Dyadobacter pollutisoli: one gene and its partner. Each later gene encodes a partner of the first gene's protein in a complex. Links are inferred from orthologs where the notes say so. Each region holds a gene or a part of one and is shown in the gene's direction. Other genes may lie near its edges.

Region 1 (11,821 bases):
GTAATGTGGCCGATTTCATGGCCCAACACACCCGCGAATTCCGCCTCATTATTGAAGTGCGCCATAATACCCCTGGTGAAGTATACGTAACCGCCGGGCACAGCAAAAGCATTCACAACCGGAGAATCTACAATGAAGAATTGATAAGGCAGATCCGGCCTGTGCGAAATATTTGCCATCGCTTTTCCCTTCTCATTAATGAAGGCTTGGAGGTTTTTATCATCATAAATCCCCATTGTAGCCACAATAGAGGGATGTGATTCGGCACCCAGGGCAATCTCTTTTTCCTTGGACATAAAGATAATTTCCTTCTTGCCAGTTACTGGATTTTTGGAACATCCCGACAACATTCCCACGGCTAATAAGCCCGCCAGAATGTGAAATTGAAATTTCATTTTCATATAATTGATACTACGACTGTGACTATGGAGTTGGTCAAAATTAAGTTATGTAATGTATTTTACGAAAGAATCATGCCAATTCCTTAGCACGAACCCGGCACAACCTGTGCCGACAAAAATATATTTTACATTAACTCTGCTTATTACATAAATTACGTCCGATTGGTACAAAAGTTGTTTTTGTAACCATCATTCCCAAAGCCGGGCAAATGGCCGAACACCTGACTTAAACTATGAATTTGAAGAAGCGTACATACAGTTTGTTACCGTCCTGGCTGGTCGGCCTCGACTTTTTTGGCATTTTTGAAAAGGATCCATTTGGCAACTCCCTGCTCCTCAAACGTTTCTTCATATTTGTATTTGGTTGGTTTACTTACTACCGATATACTGCCGTCAACAAGATCAACATTACGGGAAGCGATCAGCTGCTGGAGCTGCCGGATAACGGAGTGCTTTTTCTCTCCAACCATCAGACTTACTTTGCGGATGTAATCGCATTTTACCATATTTTCTGTGCTATCAAATGGGGCTATAAAGACACCATTTCTCCCCCATTCTACCTTTTTTCTCCGCGAGCGCGATGCTACTACGTGGCGGCAGCGGAAACCATGAAGGGCGGAATATTGCCCAGGTTGTTCAGCATTGGGGGCGCTATCACCATCGAACGTTCGTGGAGGGCTAACGGTGAGAATGTCGCCCGGCAGCTCGACAATTCTGCGCAGGACCGGATAGGAATGGGCCTTAGTCACGGCTGGGTAGTGAGCTTCCCACAAGGTACTACCAAACCCTACGCGCCGGTAAGAAAAGGCACCGCTCATTTAATCAAAGATCATCAGCCTATTGTCATTCCCGTGGTGATTAACGGTTTCCGAAGAGCATTTGACAAAAAAGGGTTGCGTTTTAAGAAGCGTAACACTAAGATAACCGTTCATTTCAAACCTGCTATGCATTTCCTGCCCGACGAATCGATCGACAGCATGATCGAGCGAGTTACCAGGGCCATTGAGCAGGAAGCGCCCAACGATGGGTCTGTTCCAATTACTCAGCAATAGAGGCTGGTACGCTTTTTAAAGCTATATAATGTATGGGCAAAAAAGTATTGATTACCGGAGGAACAGGACTGATCGGAAAGCGACTCACTGAGATTTTATTAAAGAAAGGCTACAATATTGCTTACCTCAGCCGTAAAAAGAAATCCATTCCATCTGTTCAGGTATTTGAATGGGATGTGAGCAAAGGCTACATAGAGGAAGGCGCATTGGACAATGTACACTTCCTAATTCATTTGGCAGGCGCAGGGGTAGCCGATAAACGCTGGACCGAGGAGCGTAAAAAGGTTATCATTTCCAGCCGTACCGATTCCATTCAATTAATTTCGGAGAAATTAAAAGAGAAAGGAATATTCCCCGCCGCCTTCGTATCAGCATCCGGCAGCAGCTATTATGGTGAAGATACCGGGGATGTACGCCATACCGAAGCCTCACCACCGGGTAACGATTTTTTATCCAAAGTGACAGTTTTGTGGGAAAAAGCGGCAGACTCAGTTGGCGCACTGGGTGTCAGGACTGTAAAGCTACGAACGGGAATCGTGCTCAGCAAAGATGGCGGTGCGCTCGAAAGAATGGCACAACCTGCACGTTTCGGGTTTGGCGCACCGCTAGGCTCGGGCAAACAATGGATGTCATGGATTCACCTGGACGACCTGTGTAACATGTACATTGCAGGACTAGAAAACGACAATTGGCACGGCGCATACAATGCAACGACAGGCGTCGCAACGAACGAAGAACTCACCAAGGCAATTTGCCGTGCACTGGACAAACCACAATGGCTACCCAATGTTCCCGCTTTTGCACTACGGATCGCTTTTGGAGAAATGGCCAATATTGTACTGGGTAGCAGCTATTTGATCAATAAACGGGTCAGTGAAGAAACGGATTTCATATACAAATTCCCTGACCTGGAAGCTGCTTTGAAGGAAATATTCTAGTGACTTCGGCTGTCGGCTGTCAGCTATCGGTTTTTATTTAAATTATAGATTTTGCAACTACTTGACGGCCGACTGCCGAAAGCCGACAGCTAAAAAACTATTCCTCTTCCTCTTCCAGTGACAAAACCTGCACCGTCGCCAACCATTTATCTCGCTGCAATTTCGCTTTAAAGTCGTCCAGTACATTCAATTGAATGTTGCCATTACTGAATGTGGACATTTGCAAGCCAACAAATGCCAGTGCTTCATTCAACCTGAATTCCAGTGGTTCACTGGTGAAAATACAGTCATTCCAGTACCATTCGAGCGTTTCACCGGCTACTTCCTCCACCGAACTGATGTAATCTTCCAAGGTATAGCCGACAAAAGGCTTTCCAAAACGTACCCATAGCAACCGCATCACATCGTCCAGGGACTGCGCGTGATTTGATTTTTTTCTTAAAAATAAATCAAGGATCAGCGCTACCAACGCACCTTTGTGATACACTGAAACCTTACGATTAGGAATACCTTTTTCATAACCATCGAGCCAGAGGTCGAATGAAGAGTCAGCCAGAGACTGCGTGGCATGTGCACTGTTTTCAAAATGCCGCTTCATGTAAACCTGCAATTCCTTAATGTAAGTTTCGTCGGTGAAAACCCCTGCGCGTTTCAGAAAAACATCCCCATAATAGGTTGTGCAGCCTTCCGCGACAAAACAGGTACGGAAGTAATTCTCTTTCGTAAAATCATAAGGAAGCATTTCCTTCGGCCGGATCCTGATGATATTCCATGCATGGAACAATTCATGCGAGCTCACGCCCAGCAAATCCGCATATAATCCTTCCCCCTCATCGTCCGGTCCGAGCACGATCATCGTAGAATTATGATGCTCTACGCCGTGATAGAATGCCGTAGGAAGGATCAGGTTCAGGAAATGATAGTCTGTTTCAGGAAACTCCCCCATTGTCGCGATCTGCTCGCGGGAGAAGCGCCGGAAATCCCTTTCAATGCGCCGCCAGTTGGGACGAAGATTTCCGTGCATCCATATCTTAAATTGCACACCACGGACTACATACTCACACTTTTGCAGGGATTGGGAAGCCAGCAAAGGACTGTCGACAAGCTGATAAAAGTCTTTTGCTGACAATACATTACCCGTGGAAGGTAACCCGCAGGCGATCTGATAACCTTCCGGCAGTTCCAGATGAATAGTATAAGGTTCGGAAATCCGTCCCTCGGTGTACATGCAGAAGTTGATAAAATTCAGGTACCAGAGCTCTTCGTCCACATAACTGGTTCCTGCGTTCTGGCTGATCGCGTAATAAGCATAGCGAATTTGTACCTCTTTTTCGCCGGCCGTTCCAACCCGCCAGCGGTCTTTCGTTACTTTATGAATAGATAGTTTCTGCTGGTCGGCGGAGATCGCTTCGATAAATTGAATATTTTTGGCGAAATTTTGAATTTCATACCGCCCCGGCCTCCATGAAGGTAATTGAATTTCGATATAGTCATCATTGATTTCAGGAATTGTATAGGTAATCAACAATAGGTGAGACTGAGGATCTGATACCGAAACGTTATAATGCATAGATAATTAAATAGTGGTTACCGAATTAGAGGGTTTCTGCGTTACTACTTACAATATTATAAAATAAACGATTTTAAGATGAAAAGTAAAATCCTCCTGCTATGCATCATGCTGCTTACCATTTTTATATGTCCTTCATTAATGGCCCAGGACGAGTATTACCGCCCCGATTCTCTTAAAAAGGAAAGACCAGAGGAAAAACCTGTGCCGCCGGTAGAATATAAAAAATTGGAAGAAAAAAAGAAGCTGGCTGATTTTAAGGACCGCCCTTTTCTCGAACGCGTGCGCCTGGGAGGTAGTTTTGGACTTAGCCTGGGAACCGTAACCAATATCAACTTGTCTCCTATGGCGGGTTATGAGCTTACCGAAAAACTGGTCGGCGGTGTCGGGGCAACTTTAATGTATTTCAGATACAAATATTATGACATCAATACTGTTTACTATGGCGGCCGTGGTTTCTTAATGTACAATGTGGTACCGGTAGTCAACATTATAGCGGAATTTGAGGCATTGAATGTCGAAGGATCTTATCAAAAGAGGAAATGGCTCGGTTCACCGATGGTCGGAGCGTCCTACTCCCAGCCTATCGGCGGACGCTTCATTAAAGCCGTTCATTTTACAGCATTATATAACCTGAGCTACAACAGCCAGATCGACCAATACAGCGGACAGAACCTTTCTCCATACGGCAGTCCTTTCGTATTTCGCGTAACTTTCCTTTAAACCGGTCTTATATATGTAGTACTGCCGGCCGGGCAGTGGCTTGATTTTTTAGTCATCTGCGGACCTTCCTGTCTGTGATGACTTTTACTTATTTAATACTTAATTATATGGAAAACCCCGTTTTAATTTTTGGCGCAGGAGATCTGGGCGTTCAGGCCCTTGATATTTTCAGACGAAACAATGTGCTGGTTTACGGCCTGCTTGACGATCATAAAGACCTCCATGGAAAAGAATTTGGAGATGTAAGTGTATTGGGAGATACCGATGACACTGGCTTTCTCAGCATAATTGGCTCAAAATGTGAGGCATTTGTCGCTATCGGCGAACGATCGGTACGTGAAAGACTCGTGGAGGCACTGACTAATGACTATAAAACAATGCCTGTCAATGCAATTCACGACAGCTCTATCATTTCGGATATGGCGGCGATCGGGCATGGCAACCTCATTAGCGCCCGGGTTGTCATCGGCGCAAAATCCAAAATTGGCCATCATTGCCTGGTACAAACTGCCGCAGTTGTCGATACTTCCGTAGAGGTTGGTGATTTTGTCACGATCGGTGCTGGCGCTATTATTAATGATCGTGTCAAACTGAATAATGGCGTTTTTATTGGTTCAGGGGCGATTATCGTGGCGGGGATCGAGATCGGCAAAAATGCGCGCGTAGGTGCCGGATCAGTCGTTGTTGAGAATGTGCCAGCCGGAGCTACCTATTTTGGCAATCCTGCGAGAAAGATCTGACCCTAACCAACTGGTTTACGGCAGTAATAAAATTTCTCCATAGTTTTTTTATTAAAACGAAAGACATTACCTTTGCAGTCCTTTTTGACAGAAGAAGTGAAAGAGCTAAGTAAATACAACATAGACATTTACGGTTTGGAAGACAAACAGTATGACTATGACATGGAATCCGGTGATGCATTTTTTCAGGAACTGGAACAGGATCTGATAGAGCACGGCTCGTTCAAAACACATGTTGTTCTGAACAAATCCGCTACCATGATGCAGCTTAATTTCCAGACAAAAGGGACAGTAACCCTGATTTGTGACAGAAGCCTGGAACCTTTCGAGGAACCGGTTGATTCAAACGAACGTATCATATTGAAGTTCGGCGATCACGATGAGGAACTGACTGATGAGATTGAGATTATAAACCGGAATACCAACAGGATTAATATTGCCCGTTATATTTTTGACTTTATAGCCCTTTCGCTGCCCATCAAAAAAATACATCCGGATTTGCGTGATGAAAATGACGAATCTGACCCGCTGGATGAAGAAGATGGGGTGCTTGTTTACTCATCAGGAGACGAAAAAGGCGTAATTGACAACGAAGAAGAAGAAAAAATTGACCCCCGCTGGGAAGCATTGAAAAAACTGAGAGGGGAGTAATGGTTAGTAAGACCGATAATTTTATAACCAGGGGTTTCAACCCTTGGATCAAAACAACAAAAATAAACAACAGAACATAAAGCATCATGGCACATCCTAAGCGGAGACATTCCACTACACGTCGCGATACACGCAGAGCGCATGACTTCCTTACCGGAAAGCAATTAGGCACTGATTCTTCAACCGGAGAAATTCACCAGTTACATCGTGCTCACGTTCACGAAGGCAACTTGGTTTACAGAGGAAAAGTGGTAGTTGAAAACTACACTAAAACAGTTTAGTTTCAGTCGATGAGCATATCAATTTCGCAGCAGCCCTATAAAAGTTGTTGCGAAATTCTTTTTTACTACGACACATCTGCTAAATTTACACCTTCGATTTCTAACTTATTAGTCTAAAATAACAGCGTGTAAATGAAAATTGCGGTAGATGCTATGGGGGGAGATTTAGCTCCACAGGCAATTGTTGAAGGGGTTATCCAGGCCGCTTCTGAGCTACCATCCGAGGCGAGAATCGTTTTAATTGGCCGTGAAAGTGTTATTTGGGAAATTTTTAACCAAAACAATTTCACTCCTACTAATGTTGACGTCGTTCACGCAGAAGATGTTATCGAGATGGGTGAACATCCAACGAAAGCCCTTTCTCAAAAACCTAATTCCAGCATAGGAGTGGGTTTCAAACTTCTGAAAGAAAAAGAAGTCGATATATTCTGCAGTGCAGGAAATACCGGAGCAATGCATGTAGGCGCCTTGTTTAGCATTAAAGCTATCGAAGGAATTATCAGACCTGCCATTGCCGGATTTGTACCACAGGTCGGCGGCGGATATTCTATCATGCTTGATATCGGTGCCAATGCTGACTGCAAACCCGAGGTTCTTGCCCAATTCGGTGAGATCGGTTCTATTTTTGCCCAATATACCTTTCAAATAGATCGTCCGCGTGTTGCGCTGATGAATATTGGAGAAGAAGAGCAAAAAGGCTCACTCACTTCCCAGGCGACCTATCCCCTTCTCAAACAAAATAAGCGAATCAATTTTATCGGAAATATTGAGGGAAAAGACCTCTTTACCAACAAAGCGGATGTAATTGTTACGGACGGCTTTACCGGTAATATTTTGTTTAAATTGGGAGAATCGCTGTACGAAATTTCCAAAAAGAGAGGTTTTCAGGATGATTTTATAGATCAGACTAATTACGAATCAATTGGAGGCAGCTCCATTATCGGGGTAAACGGGAATGTTATGATCGCTCATGGAATTTCTTCACCTTTAGCGATAAAGAATATGATCGGCTGGGCGTTTAAGCAGGTCAAATCCAAGGCATATTTGCATATAGCACAAGCATTGAATTAGTCTCTGTAAGCGACAACCACATTATGAATAAACTGATACTGTCCTTTTTACCAAAATCTATTCGGAGTTTGAATAGTTAATTTTATCATGACCCAAATCAAAGCCTCTATAACAGGAATACAAGGGTATGTGCCTGATTATATTTTGACAAATGCCGAACTGGAAACAATGGTGGCGACGAACGATGAATGGATCGTAAGCCGCACTGGTATCAAAGAAAGGCGTATCCTCAAAGGTGAAGGTTTAGGAAGTTCACATATGGGTGCCGAGGCTGTAAAAGGGCTGCTTGCCAAAACCAATACACGCCCGGACGAAATTGATCTGCTGATTTGCGCCACTACTACCCCTGATTTTGTTTTCCCGTGTACTGCCAATCTTATCTGTGATATGGTAGGCATCCGCAATGTCGGAAGTTTCGATATCCAGGCTGCCTGCTCAGGTTTTGTATATGCGCTCACACTGGGTTCGCAATTCATTGAAACAGGAAAATATAAAAAAATAATCATCGTCGGTGCCGACAAAATGTCCGCTATCGTAGATTATACCGACCGCAAAACCTGTATCCTTTTTGGTGACGGTGCCGGAGCGGTTTTGCTCGAACCGGATACCGAAGGAAATGGTATCATTGATTCCATTATCAAATCCGACGGTGTAGGTTACCCTTATCTCAACCAAAAAGGAGGAGGAAGCCGGTACCCGCCCACGCATGAGACTATTGACAAAGGAATGCATTACGTTTTCCAGGATGGCGCGCAGGTTTTCAAGTTTGCCGTTACCAACATGGCCGACATTTCCGCTGAGATCATGGAAAAGAATGGACTTACAGGAGACGATATCGCCTGGCTGGTACCACATCAGGCCAACCGCAGGATCATAGAAGCCACCGCTCACCGCATGGGCGTGGGGATGGATAAAGTGATGGTAAACATCCAGAAATACGGAAACACCACGGCAGCAACAATACCTCTTTGCCTGTGGGATTATGAATCACAGCTTAAAAAAGGAGATAACCTGGTACTGGCCGCATTTGGAGGAGGTTTCACCTGGGGTTCCATTTACTTGAAATGGGCTTACGGTGCTTAACTATGTGATTGACCAAAAAAGCATTATTATAAATTTTATTGAATAAAAATGGCAACTACTGCAGATTTGCGTAATGGGTTAGTGATACATTATAACCACGATCTTTTTCAGGTTATAGAATTTCAGCACGTAAAACCTGGTAAAGGAAACGCCTTTGTACGCACCAAACTGAAAAGCCTTACCTCTGGAAAAGTGTTGGATAATACTTTTTCTTCCGGTGCAGGTATTATTCCCGTTCGCGTTGAAAGACACAAATTCCAGTTTTTATATAAAGACGAAGTTGGTTTCAACTTTATGAATTCCGAAACATTTGACCAGGTGTTGATTGACGAAAAACTGGTTACCAATGCCGACCTGATGAAGGAAGGGCAAGAAGTGGAAATTCTTATCAATACTGAAAATGATGCCGCTTTGCTTTGCGAGCTGCCTCCGTTTGTGGAATTGACCGTAACCTACTCTGAGCCTGGCTTGAAAGGTGATACCGCCAACTCTCCTAAAAAAGCAATCGAAGTGGAGACAGGTGCAAGAATTATGGTTCCTTTGTTTATTGAAGAAGGACAAAAAATCAAAGTCGATACCCGCACATACGATTACGTAGAAAGAGTAAAATCATAAATTTTGTTTTCTGTGAAGGTAAATGGTCCGGCTTACCTGCTTATTACAAAGCCTCAACGGATATTCCCCACAGTTTAAATTTGACTAAATGGAAACCAAAGAAATCCAAAAATTGATTGACTTCATTGCCCAGTCGGGTCTTGATGAAGTGAACATTGAAACTGCTGATCTGAAAATTAAGGTAAAACGTTACGGTTCCGCGCCTACGGCATCGGTTACTACTACGTCTCCTGCCGCTCCTGCGCCATCTTACGCGCCAGCGGTACCTACGGCTCCGGTCGCGCCGTCAGCTCCTGCAGAACCAGTGGTTTCCACCGAAGCGGCTTCTAACCTAATCACGATCAAATCCCCGATGATCGGTACATTCTACCGCGCATCCAGCCCAGAAACTCCTGCATTCTCTAACATAGGAGATGAGATCAAGCCGGGCAAGGTAGTTTGTGTGATCGAAGCGATGAAGCTTTTCAATGAAATTGAATCTGAGGTTTCAGGTAAAATTGTAAAAATACTAGTTGAAAACGCCACGCCGGTAGAATTTGACCAGCCATTATTTCTTGTTGAGCCTATATAAGGGCAATGGACGATCTGTAAAACTTAATTGATTTTCATGTTTAAAAAGATACTCATTGCTAACCGGGGTGAAATCGCATTACGTGTGATCAGGACCTGCCGGGAAATGGGAATTAAAACCGTAGCGGTTTATTCCACAGCCGACCGCGATAGCCTTCATGTACGATTTGCTGACGAAGCAGTATGCATAGGGCCTCCTCCAAGCAGACAATCTTACCTAAGTATACAAAATATCATTTCAGCAGCGGAAGTTACCGGCGCGGACGCAATCCATCCCGGGTACGGATTCCTGTCTGAAAATGCTGAATTCTCCCAGATATGTGCCGATTATGGCATTAAATTCATTGGCGCAACTGCTGCGCAGATCAATGGAATGGGTGATAAAGCTACTGCAAAAGCGACCATGATCGCAGCTGGTGTTCCGGTAGTACCAGGCTCAGAAGGATTACTGGAATCTGTTGAACAAGGCAAAAGATTGGCCGAAGGAATTGGCTATCCGGTGATCGTGAAAGCGACGGCCGGTGGTGGTGGACGTGGAATGCGTATCATTAACAAGCCCGACGAGTTCGAAAAGGCCTGGAATGATGCCCGTACTGAATCTGCTGCTGCATTTGGCAACGACGGTTTATACCTCGAAAAATTTGTAGAAGAGCCGCGTCACATTGAAATCCAGATCATCGGAGATCAGTTTGGTAAGGTTTGCCACTTGTCAGAGCGCGACTGTTCTATTCAGCGTCGCCATCAGAAGCTGGTTGAAGAAACACCTTCTCCTATCATTACCCCCGAACTTCGCGAAAAAATGGGTGCAGCTGCTATCAAAGGAGCGCAGGCCATTGGTTATGAAGGGGCCGGTACCATCGAGTTTTTGGTGGACAAGCACGGTGATTTCTTTTTTATGGAAATGAATACCCGTATTCAGGTTGAACATCCTATTACGGAAGAAGTTACCGATTTCGATCTAATCAAAGAGCAAATCAAAGTTGCTGCGGGTGAACCGATTTCCGGTGTTAATTACACGCCTAAGCTTTTTGCAATGGAGTGCCGTATTAATGCCGAGGATCCTGGAAACGGTTTCAGACCTGCTCCTGGAAAAATCACCAATCTGCACTTCCCTGGTGGACACGGCGTACGTATCGATAGTCATGTTTACAGCGGCTATACTATTCCGCCTAACTATGATTCCATGATCGCGAAATTGATCGTAAGTGGTCAGTCGCGCGAAGAGGTGATCACCCGTATGAAGCGTGCATTGCAGGAATTTGTGATCGAAGGGATCAAAACTACGATCCCATTCCACATTAAACTAATGGACGATGCAGGATTCAAATCAGGAAATTTCACGACGAAATATCTTGAAACATTTGACTTCTCGTCGTTGAAAGGATAACATTTCAATATCAATAAAACAGCCAGCCGAAGTGATTCAGCTGGCTGTTTTTATGGGGTCAATGGTCTATTACTCAATCGATGCCAACATTTTTTGCGTAGCATCCAATCCCTCTTTTATGGTTCTTACAGATGGTGTGCCGTGATAGTATCCAGCCAAATGCAAAGTATCGTAGGCCTCGTTCAGATAGGACAGTAAAGTCTTGTTATATTTTCTCAATCTATTTCGGTATTCATCAATACTTTTAGGTTTGATAAATTTATTCCCCTCTTTCCTCAAAAGGTACTGATCAGCAATCATCAAGGCCGCATTGTAAGCCGTACCGGACGCCATCTGAACATATTTGATGTCTCGATACTCATTTCCTTCCTTTTTTGCCTTCGTACTGAGAATTTCCTTTGCGTTCGCTAGGTAGCGGCTAATTTCCTGATTGGGTTCCATGTGTGTATTGATAGATAAAAGTTTAAATACCAGTCTTTAAATGCTAAGTTACGATAAAAAGTTATCGTGGATTCATTGATATCCGTGTACCTGGTATTCCAAGTCTGCTAGGCATTTTCAGCGTATACGGTCGATTAAAGGCCTTTTGATTAACCTTAAAATGATCTGCAAGCTTTCTGATGACTTCTTTTGACATTCCCTTTCTGTAATGTAAAATATCAGAAACGTAACCTTTGCTTACATTAAGCAAGTCTACAACATCTTTTGCCCTCATTTCATGTTCATTCATGAGGGATTG
Region 2 (11,919 bases), 820 kb from region 1 along the record:
TTTTTTTTCCGCTGTCAGAGAGTTATTCAGCCAGAACATTATTGGTTTCAGGATCCTATTTCAATGATCCTAAAAGATTGCAGACTGTAAAAGGGGCTTCTTTTATGGAATTGCTGCGTTTTTTAAACACAGATCCATTTTGGAAAGCACAAATTGCCCAGCTTCATGCTGACAGGTACGGGGAGATTTCCTTAATGACAGTTTTGGGTGACCAAAGAATAGAATTTGGTTTGGCAGAAGATTATCAGGCCAAATTCAAAAAGCTCAGAACGTTTTATGAAAAGGTACTAAGTCAGGACTGGAGCAGATATAAGAAGATTAGTATTAAGTTTCAGAATCAAATAGTTTGTGAATAATAATTCACCATCAGCATGGCACACGACAAAATTGTAGTAGGAGTAGATATAGGAAGCACGAAGATAACCGTGATTGCCGCGCAGGGGGCCGCATCCGGAGCCCGTCAAAATAACATCGAAATTTTAGGATTTAGTGAAGTTCCTGTACCAGCAGGAGCAGTAGTAAACGGATCAGTAGAAAATATAAAACAAGTTGGTAGTGCCATTCGGGAAGCACTTGCGGAAGCATCGTCCCGTTCCGATCTTGACATTGGTATTATAAATGTAAGCTTTGGGGGAACGCATGTGAAAATAAGCGCCCAGAGCGATGGTGTGATCAGACCTTCGGCTTCATCCGGAGAAGAGGTTACTCAAAGAGATGTGGATCAGCTGGTGGATGATATGTATCGGGCCAAAATCGAGCCTAACTACGATGTGTTGCATGTGCTGCCGATGGAATTTGTAGTTGACAATTCAATGGGCGTGAAGGAGCCGGTGGGTAGGACGGGAATTAAGCTCGGAGGGAATTTCCTGATCATTTCGGCGAATAACCAATCTATCCTGCGCACAAAGAAGAGCCTTGCAGATGCAGACCAGAATCTGAGGTGTGATAAAATGGTATTTGGACCGCTGGCGACGAGCTTGGCGGTTTTGACAGATAATGAGATCAAAGCCGGAATTGCTTTGGTAGATATTGGTGACCATACTACGGACCTGATCATTTACCAGGACCGCATTATCCGTCACATTGCTTCTTTCCCGATCGGAGGCCGTCACATTACCAGTGATCTTGCCATTGGTTGCGGCATTCAGTTTGAAAATGCGGAACAACTTAAAAAGGAATATGGTGTAGCTGTTTCTGCGGACATTCCTCTTAACATTGAAATCCTTGTCAATTTCCTTGCAGGAAGAGCTCCGAAACAGGTTTTGAAAAAGAATGTTGCGCTGATTATTGAGGAAAGACTGAAAGAGATCGCGGCCATGGTGTATGCGGAAATCATCAAATCAGGCTACCTGGATAAACTGATCGGTGGTATCGTACTGACGGGCGGATCTGCAAACATTGATGACATTGAAGTCCTTTTTGAAAGGGTTACCGATATGTCGGTGCGGGTAGGGTATCCCGAAAACCTGGAACGCACAGCGAAAGCGGATGCAGTGAGCAATTCATCATTCAGTACTGCCATAGGGCTTGCCTGGGCTGGTCTGAAATCCATTGATCCAAGGGTAAAATCGGTGTGTAAGCCTGCGACTGCATTCAACACCGGTGCAGGGATTGTACAGAAAGAGAAGCCAAAAGAAGTGAAAGAACCGGTGAAGAAAAACGGTACTTTTTGGGATAATATTAACAGCATTATTGGGAAAAAAGATGATAGTCTGGACGACTATTGATCATAAACGAAGTTACACACTCAATCAACCCCGGAAGATATGAATACAAGCTTGTTGCACTCGTTAGACCAGGACTATATAGTGAACGAAATCATAAAGGACCAACCCAATGGCGAAAACCGCAGCGAACCAGCTATCATTAAGGTGATCGGGGTTGGTGGTGGTGGTAGCAATGCGGTCAACTACATGTTTGAGAAAAAAATCAAAGATGTAGAATTTGCTGTTTGTAACACTGACAGACAGGCGCTTGCCAATAGCCCTGTGCCCGTTAAAATCCAGCTTGGAGCGACTTTAACGCAAGGACTTGGAGCAGGTACGGACGCTACAAAAGGTAAGGAAGCTGCTCTGGAAACCATTGAAGAAATTAAAGGCTTGTTGGGCGGCTCTACTCAAATGGTGTTTATCACCGCGGGTATGGGTGGTGGAACGGGTACCGGTGCTGCTCCCGTGATCGCGCAACTTGCGAAGGAAATGGGTAAGCTTACGGTGGCAGTCGTGACCGCTCCTTATACCTGGGAAGGACTTGATAAAAAGGAACAGGCACTGGAAGGTATCGAACAACTGAAAGAGTACAGCGATACGGTTCTGGTAGTGCTTAATGATAAGCTGGAAGAGCTTTATGAGGATATGACGCTCACGCAGGCATTTGCCGAGGCGGACGGAATCCTTTTGAATGCCGTGAAAAGTATTTCCGAGATCATTACGACAAACGGTAACATCAATACGGATTTCAAGGACGTTGAAAAAGTACTCAAAAACGCCGGACAATCGGTAATGGGAACTTCCGAAGCTACCGGCGCTGATCGTGCACAGCTTGCTATTAAAGAAGCATTGGATTCTCCGCTTTTGAACGATCGTGATATCCGGGGTGCGAAACGTATTCTCGTGACTTTGGCGACCAGCAAGAAGAAGGAAGCGACTATGAAAGAGCAGCGCGACATCTGGCGCTATGTACTTTCACAGGTTGGCGGTGAGGCAAGGATGTTCAAACTGGGTACCATTACCGATGATTCTCTTGGTGATAAGCTACGGGTTACCATCGTTGCGGCAGGTTTCGACAGCATTGAATCGCCAATTCCAGGTATTGAGTTGAAAACAACCTTAAAAGGAAAACAGGAAGAGCCTGTTGTGGTGGTGTATGAAGAGAAAGTACAAGAAGTATTTGAAGAAGATCCCAAACTTGTACTGACTGGCGAACTCGAAGAAAACACGCCCACCGGAGCAATCGATCTGGTTATAGAAAAAGACATTGTTTCACCAGGCTTCCAATCGTTGCAAGGTTCGATCACCGACATGGTGGAAAGTAGCGACTGGTCTAATGAGGAAACAGAAAAGCTTGAACTCATGGTCCAGTCATTTAAAGACGGGCTTGTAAAATATGCCGATCTCGAAGGTCCGGCGTTCCGTCGCAACAGGGTAGAGCTCTGGAAAAGACCAGGAATTCCGGCCAGCGAAATGGAACAACATTGGTTGAAATGAAAAGAAAGAGGAGCAAGCCGCTCCTCTTTTTTGGTTAAAAGTGAATAATCTGCCCGGCCTGAATCTCCAATAGTTCTTTGTATAAAGCATTGGAAATCACTTTGTCATTATAATGGGATTTGATCTGTGCCAACTTTACCCTAAGTGCCAATGTATTCATTCCCAGGTAACTGAATACATCATTTAAATGACTTAATGCAATGGCGGCACCCTGCATATTGGAGGATAGTCCGACCAGGGCCGCTTTTTTATTAGCGAAACTGTTGGGATAAGGCAGGCCGTCGATAAATGCTTTCAATACACCCGGATAAGAACCATTGTATTCCGGAACTACAAAAACGAATTTGTCTGTTTTTTCAAGCAATGATTTCAGATCATTAAAAGCTTCATTTTTGCCGCTGTTCTCATACAAGGCGGAAACCGTGAAATCATGCGGCAGATTAACCAGGTCCAGAATAATGCTGGATGCATTCAACTGAGCTAGTATATCCTGATAGTATTCGGCAATTTTCCGTGACATTGAATTGGGCCTGTTGGTTCCAACTATTATCACGATCGGAGAAGATGTTGTTGTCATTTGTGAGCAATCAATGAGTCCCGGATTGTCAATTGTACCGGTTCGGTATTAAGCTGTTTATGTAACAAATTATGATCAGAATTGTTCATGCAAAGGGACGAGGCGCAGCCAAAACTAGTGATCAATAAAATACGATACCAGGCCTGATTTCAGGATAGATAACAATTATTGTTATATTTGAGCCCAATATTCATCATGAAAATGCGATAAGTTGCTGATATACAGTAATTTATTTAGATATTAACCCACATACAGATATGTCCTGGTTTATTCGGAAAGAAAAAGGTATCAATACGCCCACCGAAATGAAGCGTGAGGCTCCGGACGGATTATGGTATCAATGTCCAAATTGTAAAAAAATTACCCCTACCAGAGAACATAAGCAGAACGCTTTTACCTGTCCGCATTGCAATTACCATGAGAAGGTAGGATCGGATGTGTATTTCAATCTTTTATTTGACGACAACGAATTCACAGAACTTGATGCCAACCTGACTTCCGGCGACCCGTTACATTTTGTGGATACTAAGGCTTATCCGGACAGGATTAAGTCTACTATGAAAAAGACGGGTTTGAAGGATGCTGTTCGTACCGGTTACGGCAAAATGAATGAAGTGGACATTGTGATTGCCTGTATGGATTTCAATTTCATTGGCGGTTCCATGGGTTCAGTAGTTGGTGAAAAAATAGCACGTGCGATCACGTATGCGCTCGATCATAAAATCCCGTTCCTGATGATTTCGAAATCGGGTGGTGCGCGGATGATGGAGGCAGGTTTTTCATTGATGCAAATGGCCAAGACATCAGCTCGCCTTGCACAACTTTCGGAAGCAAAAATTCCATATATCTCACTTTTGACTGACCCTACCACTGGCGGTGTTACTGCGTCTTATGCTATGCTTGGCGATTTCAATATCTCGGAGCCAGAAGCATTGATAGGATTTGCAGGCCCACGGGTAATCCGGGAAACGATTGGTAAGGACCTTCCCAAAGGATTCCAGAGTGCAGAATTTGTTCTGGAACACGGATTCCTTGACTTCATTGTGGACAGAAAAGATTTGAAGGATAAATTAACCAGTCTTCTCTCTATGCTTCGTTGATATGCGTTTGGTATCCCATCCGGTCCTGTGTAATTACTATGTAACATACCGTTGCAATGCGTCATGCAGTTTCTGTGATATCTGGGAAAAACCTTCGCCATACATTACCGTTGAAAATCTAAGAGAAAATTTAAGGGATTTAAAGCAGCTCGGGGTTAAAGTAATTGACTTCACCGGAGGCGAGCCGTTGTTGCACCGACAACTGGATTTGCTGTTGAAGGAAGCCAAAGCCCATGGCATGATCACCACCGTGACCAGCAATGGGCTGCTTTATCCCAAGCAAGCGGAGAAGCTTCGCGGCCTGATTGATATGCTGCATTTCTCGCTGGATTCGCCGGATCGGGATGAGCATGATAAATCGAGAGGGGTCAAATGCTTCGACAAGGTGATGGAGTCTATTGAAATCGCCAAATCTTTTGGCGAGCGGCCTGACATTATTTTCACTGTTTTTGAAGACAATGTCAGCAAGATCCGTCAGTTATGGGAAGAGGTTTGCTTGCCGAATAATTTGGTACTGATACTCAATCCTGTTTTTGAATATAACAATGTAGGCTCCAATCTTTCGAAGGAAGCATTGAATGAGTTGCTTTGGTGGGGTAAGCAGAAGAATGTGTATCTCAATGAGGCATTCATCCAGCTCAGGATCGACGGAGGTAATCATGTAGACGATCCTGTTTGCAAAGCCGCCAGTACGACCATTGTTATTTCTCCTGAAAACAAGCTCGTTTTACCTTGCTATCATTTAGGATTGAAGGATTTTCCAATCGATGGAAAACTTTTCGATCTATATCATTCCGATGAGGTTCAGAAACTGGTCGCATTGGAAGGGCGCCTTCCTGCATGCGAGAGCTGTGCGATCAATTGTTATATGCAGCCTTCATTTGCCGTCGAAATGAATAAGTACTGGTGGAAAGCACTTCCCAGTACGATCAAATACAATCGCATGAAAGGTACCTGGAAGCAAATGGTAAGGTTTTAAAACTTACCGGCAAACGTCTTTTCTACGCGTATCAATAATGGAAGAAATTTTCCATTCGTTTTTGATTTGGATTAATGTAAAAACATTGACCCCACAATGTGAAAACTTATCTGTCAAAAAGAATTTGTAAGGGGCCCAGACAATTGCCATAGGCCCATCTACTGAAATCTTCACGTCGTATATTTGTTCATTCCATACTTCTGAATGAGGTTTGCCAACTGCTTTTACAAACCCATCTATCGAAACTTTTTTTAATGCAACAGAGTCCTTGGGATTTTCCGGGACCGACATCATAGTGCTTCCGTAGGTAAAGACACTTCGTACTTTCGAAGAATCTCCTGCACGCATTCCGTCGAAAAGGGCATCTACGGTTCCCATAATGCCAGGGTCATACTTTTGGCAAATACCGCTTTTGGCGGATAAAATAAAGGCGGTAAATAACAGAGCAAATCTTAAACAGTTCATACGTGCGTGATTTTTCATTTATTGGTATAGTTTTAACAAAAACTTAATTTTGATGCTCTTTGCTAATTCAGAGAATTAATATGTCAGAAAAAATAGTTAAAAAAGTAGATATAAAGAACAGGCGGGCGTCATTCGAATACTTTTTCCTGGAAGATTTCACGGCCGGTATCTCCTTGACGGGTACCGAGATCAAATCTATCAGACAGGGAAAGGTGAATTTTCAGGATGCCTACTGCCTGTTTATGGATGGAGAGCTATTCATACGCAGCCTGCACATTTCACCATATACCGAGGGTACACATTATAATCACGATCCTATGCGTGACCGGAAACTGTTGATTACCAAGCGGGAGCGCAAGAAGTTGATAGAAGGGCTTAAAGATCAGGGGCAAACCATTATCCCGGTGAGATTATTCACCAGTGAGCGGGGGTTTGCCAAGTTGCACATTGCGTTGGCCAAAGGTAAAAAGCTTTACGATAAACGGGACACGATCAAGGAGAGAGATATAAAACGCGAAACTGACCGCATTAACTACTAACGGTCAGCGATTTGTGAAAACCGTAAACCTGTAATAGAATGCCTCTTTTGACAATATCTTTTCACAATATTTGAAATAAAGAGAGCGTTTATTTTGGTAAAAAATTCCTATATTGTCGGAATTAACTACCACAGGGCACATGGGTAAAGTACTGGTTCTTAATCAAGATTATAGTGCGTTAAGTGTTTGCACAGTTCCAAAGGCGTTTTTGCTAGTCTACATGAATAAGGCCGAAATGTTGGCCGAATCTCCACGACATTACCTTCGGACTGTCAATGATCAATTCCCCATGCCCATTGTTATCCGTTTACATCGCTACATACATATTCCGTACAAAGGTGTGGTCATGACCAGGCAAAACCTGTTTAAACGGGACGGTAACCGATGTCAATACTGCGGAACGCATGATAATCTCACACTCGACCATGTAATCCCGAAGTCAAGAGGAGGGAAAACAACCTGGGATAATCTTGCCACCGCCTGTAAAAGGTGTAATTCAAGAAAAGGTGATCATACGCCGGAGGAGGTAGACATGCCATTGCGGCAGCGCCCTTTCCGGCCTTCTTTTTTAATGTTCATTCGTGATTTTTCAGGTTTGGCCGACGATGAATGGATGCCATACCTGGGCGTGAAGGAAAGAAGCTATTAATCCTGTCCAATATTTTTCCTTCGTAATACATTGCCAGGCTGTCAATTGCCTGATTCTCCGTTATTTTCAAATAAATTCCCCTCTGGCTATGGAATTGCATTTGAAAAGTCATAATTTTGCGCTCTAATTTTTCAAAAAATACTTGTTTAACTAATTTTCAGCTATTTAGCTCGTGAGCTGATGTATTCCAGAGCGATAATTCCTATTTATGTCTAAGGAAAAACAAAATCAACCACTTCCTGATTTCGATTGGGATAAAGCAGCAGACAAAGGTTTCGGTACAGGTTATTCAACTGCTGACCGCGATCGTCTGGAACAAATGTATGAGACTACCATTTCTCCTGTACAGGAAAAAGAAGTAGTAAAAGGTGTTGTAGTTGGAATTACAGACCGTGAGGTGATCCTTAACATCGGTTTCAAATCTGATGGTATCGTTTCATCCAATGAATTCCGTGACTTGCCGGGAATGAAAATCGGCGACGAAGTGGAAGTTTACGTAGAGAACCAGGAGGACGCACAAGGTCAGCTTGTTCTTTCGCGCAAGAAAGCAAAAGTTATTACTGCATGGGATAACATTCAGAAATCGTTTGACGAGGATGTGGTTATCGATGCTAATGTGAAGAGAAGAACCAAAGGAGGTCTTATCGTTGATATATTTGGTATTGAGGCTTTCTTGCCAGGTTCACAGATTGACGTGAAACCAATTCGTGATTTCGACATTTTTGTTGGAAAGCGTATGGAAGTTAAAGTTGTGAAAATCAACTATGCAAATGACAACGTTGTAGTTTCTCACAAAATATTGATTGAAAAAGATCTTGAAGCACAACGTCAGCAAATCCTGAACAACCTTGAAAAAGGTCAGGTATTGGAAGGCGTTATCAAGAACATGACAAACTTCGGTGTGTTCATCGATCTTGGTGGTGTAGATGGTCTTTTGCACATTACCGATATTTCATGGGGCCGTATCAACCATCCATCTGACCTGCTTGCATTGGATCAGAAATTGAACGTGGTTGTTCTGGATTTCGACGAAGAGAAAAAACGTATCTCTCTTGGTTTAAAACAACTTCAGTCTCACCCATGGGATTCACTGGCAGAAGAAATCCAGGTTGGATCGAAAGTTACTGGACGTATCGTCAATGTAGCTGATTACGGTGCATTCCTTGAAATTAAACCAGGTGTTGAAGGTTTGATCCACGTTTCTGAAATGTCATGGTCTCAGCACCTGCGCAATCCTCAGGAGTTCATGAACGTAAATGACGAGATCAGTGCAGTAGTATTGACACTGGATCGTAACGAGCGCAAAATGTCTCTTGGTATTAAGCAATTGACAGAAGATCCTTGGACACAAGCTTCGTTGAAAGAGAAATATGCGATTGGAACACGTCACAAAGGTGTTGTTCGTAACCTTACTAACTTCGGTTTGTTCATCGAGCTTGAAGAAGGTATCGACGGTCTTGTACACGTTTCAGATCTTTCTTGGACTAAGAAAATCAAACATCCTTCTGACTTCGTGAAAGTAAATGACGAACTGGAAGTAGTTGTTCTTGAACTAGACGCTGACAACCGTCGTCTGGCTCTTGGTCACAAGCAATTGGAAGAGAACCCATGGGATACTTTCGAAAGCATCTTTGAAGTTGGTTCTGTTCATAAATCTACGATCGTTGCAAAAGGCGATAAGTTTGCAACTCTTGAACTTCCTTACGGAATCGAAGGCGTTTCAGCTATCAAAAATCTGACGAAAGAAGATGGTACAGTTGCAGAAGTAGGCGAAAGTCTTGACTTTACAGTACTTGAATTCCTGAAAGACGAGAAGAAAATCGTTTTGACTCACTCGAAAGTGAAAGCTGCCCCAGCTTCGGAGGAAAAGAAAGAAGATAAGCCTGCAAAAGCATCTTCTCCGAAAGCAGCTGCAACAACTGAGACTTCATCCAGCAAGGAAGCAGAGAAATCCACTTTTGGAGATCTTAGCGTTCTTTCTGCTTTGAAAGAACAGATGGAAGAGAGCGAAAAGAAAGGAAAAAAATAAACAATAGTGCGAAGTAGAAAGTTTTTTTAATACTTTTGCACCCGGATTAGCTGTCAGCCTTTTGGACGGCAGCTAATCCAAATTTGGTTCCGTGGCCGAGTGGCTAGGCAGAGGTCTGCAAAACCTCGTACAGCGGTTCGAATCCGCTCGGAACCTCACTTACAAAAGTTGTGCTTTTTTAATATTTGAGCGCACAAATAAATACTTAAAAAATACCATTTGGCAGAAACTTCAACAAGGGTTTCCAAATGGTATTTTTTTTGTTAAATATCTGAAAATCAGCCCCTGACTAAGACGAGATTAAATTAGAATTAACGCTACAAATTAGACAAATTATAAATAAGAAGGCGGTTTAAAATATCCCTGAAATACTTTTGTGGATAAAAAAACGTGAACTAGTTTTGTCTGTTGAAGAATAATGAATAGTTGATTATGAATATACCATTCCGAAAGGACGCTAAGTTTTGTTCCTTCTTTAGTTACTCAAAAACTTTTGTAGCTATCGCCATAGCTCTCCTATTAAGTGTACCAAACTTAGTATTTGCACAAGATAGCACCGCCGCAGCTCCCGCAGGTGGAGGCGATGCTGCTAAGGGCGAAACGATTTTCAAAAACAATTGTGCTCAGTGCCATGCTCCGACTGATGAGCGAGTGGTTGGTCCCGGATTGAAAGGTGCCAGCTCACGTCACGATTTTGCCTGGCTATCCAAATGGGTTCGTAATTCTCAGGCAGTGATTGCTTCCGGCGATCCTTATGCTGTCAAAATCTACAATGAGTATGCCAAAGCTCAGATGACAAGCTTCCCTAATTTATCAGATGATGATATCAAGGGGATTTTTGCATATGTGGACAAAGCGGCAACTGCTGCTCCTGCGACAGCGGCTGCTGGTGGCGGAGCGGCTGCATCAGCCTCAGGCGATGAAAAGGGCGGCGCGCCATCTGACCTATTTGTTATTGTACTGGCGGCACTGGTTGTTGTAATGGTATTGGTACTGGGTGTCTTACTGGTAATCGTATCATTGCTGTCTAAGGCTGTTACCGGAGAAACAGAAGAAGCTGGCAAGCCTGACTTCATGACACGGTTCGGAGCTTCATTGAAAAAGATATCGACGGATCCTGCTATCAGATCTGCTACACTTTGGATTTTTGTTCTTTTAGTATTGAAAGCAACCATCGACGGTGCGTATAGTGTAGGTGTTCAGCAAGGATATGCTCCTAAGCAGCCAATTACATTCTCTCATAAACTGCACGCGGGTGAATACAAGATAGATTGTAACTATTGCCACACAGGGGTTAATCGTGGTAAATCTGCGCACATTCCTTCGGCTAACATTTGTATGAACTGCCACGGTGTTATCAAAAAGGAATCTCCTGAAATTCAGAAAATTTATACTTCCATTGAAAACAATCAGCCGATTGAATGGGTAAGAGTTCATAACCTTCCAGACTTGGCGTATTTTAACCACGCACAACACGTAAATGTTGGCGGATTGGAATGCCAGAATTGCCACGGTGAAGTTGAAAAAATGGAAGTGATACAACAACGTTCGTCATTGACGATGGGATGGTGTATTGATTGTCACCGTAAAACAGAAGTAAATACAAAAGACAATCAGTATTACGATAAGCTGGTACAGCTTCATGCATCTGAAAGTAAAGAAGCTCTCAAAGTAGCTGATATAGGTGGTTTGGAATGTTCTAAATGCCACTATTAATCAATAGAAATTAATACCTGATACAACTCATTTGTATTGAATAGTTTTATGGAAAATACTAATAAAAGATACTGGCGGGGACTTGAAGAGCTGCGGAACGATGAGAAGTTTGTAAAAGAAGCAAGCTCGGAGTTTGCCGCTGCGCCAACTGAAGGACAATATGAAAGTCTGGTGGACGGCGGAGGTACTCATCGTCGTGATTTTCTGAAAGTACTTGGCTTTGGAATGGCAGCGGTATCTTTGGCTGCTTGTGAAACACCGGTAAAAAAAGCAATACCTTACGTAAATAAGCCAGAAGGAGAGTTTCCAACGATAGCAAACTGGTACGCTTCGACTTACGCTGAAGGTGGTGACTATGCAAGCATTCTGGTTAAGACCCGTGAAGGCCGACCCATAAAAATTGAAAGTAATTCACTATCGAATGCATCATATGGCGTTAGCGCCCGTGCTCATGCATCTCTGCTGGGATTATATGATAACGAAAAATTAAAAGGTCCTAAGAAAGGGGACGATACAAAAGTTAGCTGGGATACAGTTGACAAGGAGATACTGGAACAACTTACGTCTATCTCTTCAAAAGGCGGAGCTATCAGGATTATTTCTCCGACAATTTTAAGTCCTTCTACAAAAGCGGTTATCGCCGATTTTACGGCAAAATA

Evidence for each region.
Region 2: the proteins of accB (region 1) and accD are in contact, whole or in part, in a solved structure (PDB 8UXZ), measured with the Escherichia coli proteins. The link is inferred for Dyadobacter pollutisoli from one-to-one orthologs.

The regions. Positions count from the first base shown.
Region 1 is NZ_CP112998.1:6,517,560-6,529,380, reverse strand. What follows is about bases 8,166-10,954. They hold accB (acetyl-CoA carboxylase biotin carboxyl carrier protein), read left to right. Parts: upstream 8,166-9,213; coding sequence 9,214-9,696; downstream 9,697-10,954. Other genes in these bases: accC (acetyl-CoA carboxylase biotin carboxylase subunit), read left to right, coding at 9,733-10,954; efp (elongation factor P), read left to right, coding at 8,559-9,125; ON006_RS27010 (beta-ketoacyl-ACP synthase III), read left to right, coding at 8,166-8,510. Also shown: ON006_RS27055 (M48 family metalloprotease), read right to left, coding at 1-401; ON006_RS27050 (lysophospholipid acyltransferase family protein), read left to right, coding at 635-1,453; ON006_RS27045 (TIGR01777 family oxidoreductase), read left to right, coding at 1,486-2,391; ON006_RS27040 (M61 family metallopeptidase), read right to left, coding at 2,489-3,961; ON006_RS27035 (hypothetical protein), read left to right, coding at 4,040-4,684; ON006_RS27030 (acetyltransferase), read left to right, coding at 4,792-5,424; ON006_RS27025 (YceD family protein), read left to right, coding at 5,497-6,075; rpmF (50S ribosomal protein L32), read left to right, coding at 6,162-6,356; phosphate acyltransferase PlsX, read left to right, coding at 6,489-7,427; more of ON006_RS27010, read left to right, coding at 7,515-8,165; more of accC, read left to right, coding at 10,955-11,082; ON006_RS26990 (DUF5618 family protein), read right to left, coding at 11,152-11,523; ON006_RS26985 (helix-turn-helix domain-containing protein), read right to left, coding at 11,585-11,821. UniProt on the Escherichia coli protein: This protein is a component of the acetyl coenzyme A carboxylase complex; first, biotin carboxylase catalyzes the carboxylation of the carrier protein and then the transcarboxylase transfers the carboxyl group to form malonyl-CoA.
Region 2 is NZ_CP112998.1:5,697,078-5,708,996, reverse strand. Bases 3,075-5,961 are described here. They hold accD (acetyl-CoA carboxylase, carboxyltransferase subunit beta), read left to right. Parts: upstream 3,075-4,040; coding sequence 4,041-4,883; downstream 4,884-5,961. Other genes in these bases: ON006_RS23315 (nuclear transport factor 2 family protein), read right to left, coding at 5,866-5,961; ON006_RS23320 (radical SAM protein), read left to right, coding at 4,885-5,862; ON006_RS23330 (NADPH-dependent FMN reductase), read right to left, coding at 3,241-3,783; ftsZ (cell division protein FtsZ), read left to right, coding at 3,075-3,206. Also shown: ON006_RS23350 (cell division protein FtsQ/DivIB), read left to right, coding at 1-67; ON006_RS32485 (hypothetical protein), read left to right, coding at 1-356; cell division protein FtsA, read left to right, coding at 372-1,727; more of ftsZ, read left to right, coding at 1,767-3,074; more of ON006_RS23315, read right to left, coding at 5,962-6,240; SsrA-binding protein SmpB, read left to right, coding at 6,408-6,866; ON006_RS23305 (HNH endonuclease), read left to right, coding at 7,006-7,515; rpsA (30S ribosomal protein S1), read left to right, coding at 7,724-9,544; ON006_RS23290 (c-type cytochrome), read left to right, coding at 9,977-11,260; ON006_RS23285 (TAT-variant-translocated molybdopterin oxidoreductase), read left to right, coding at 11,309-11,919.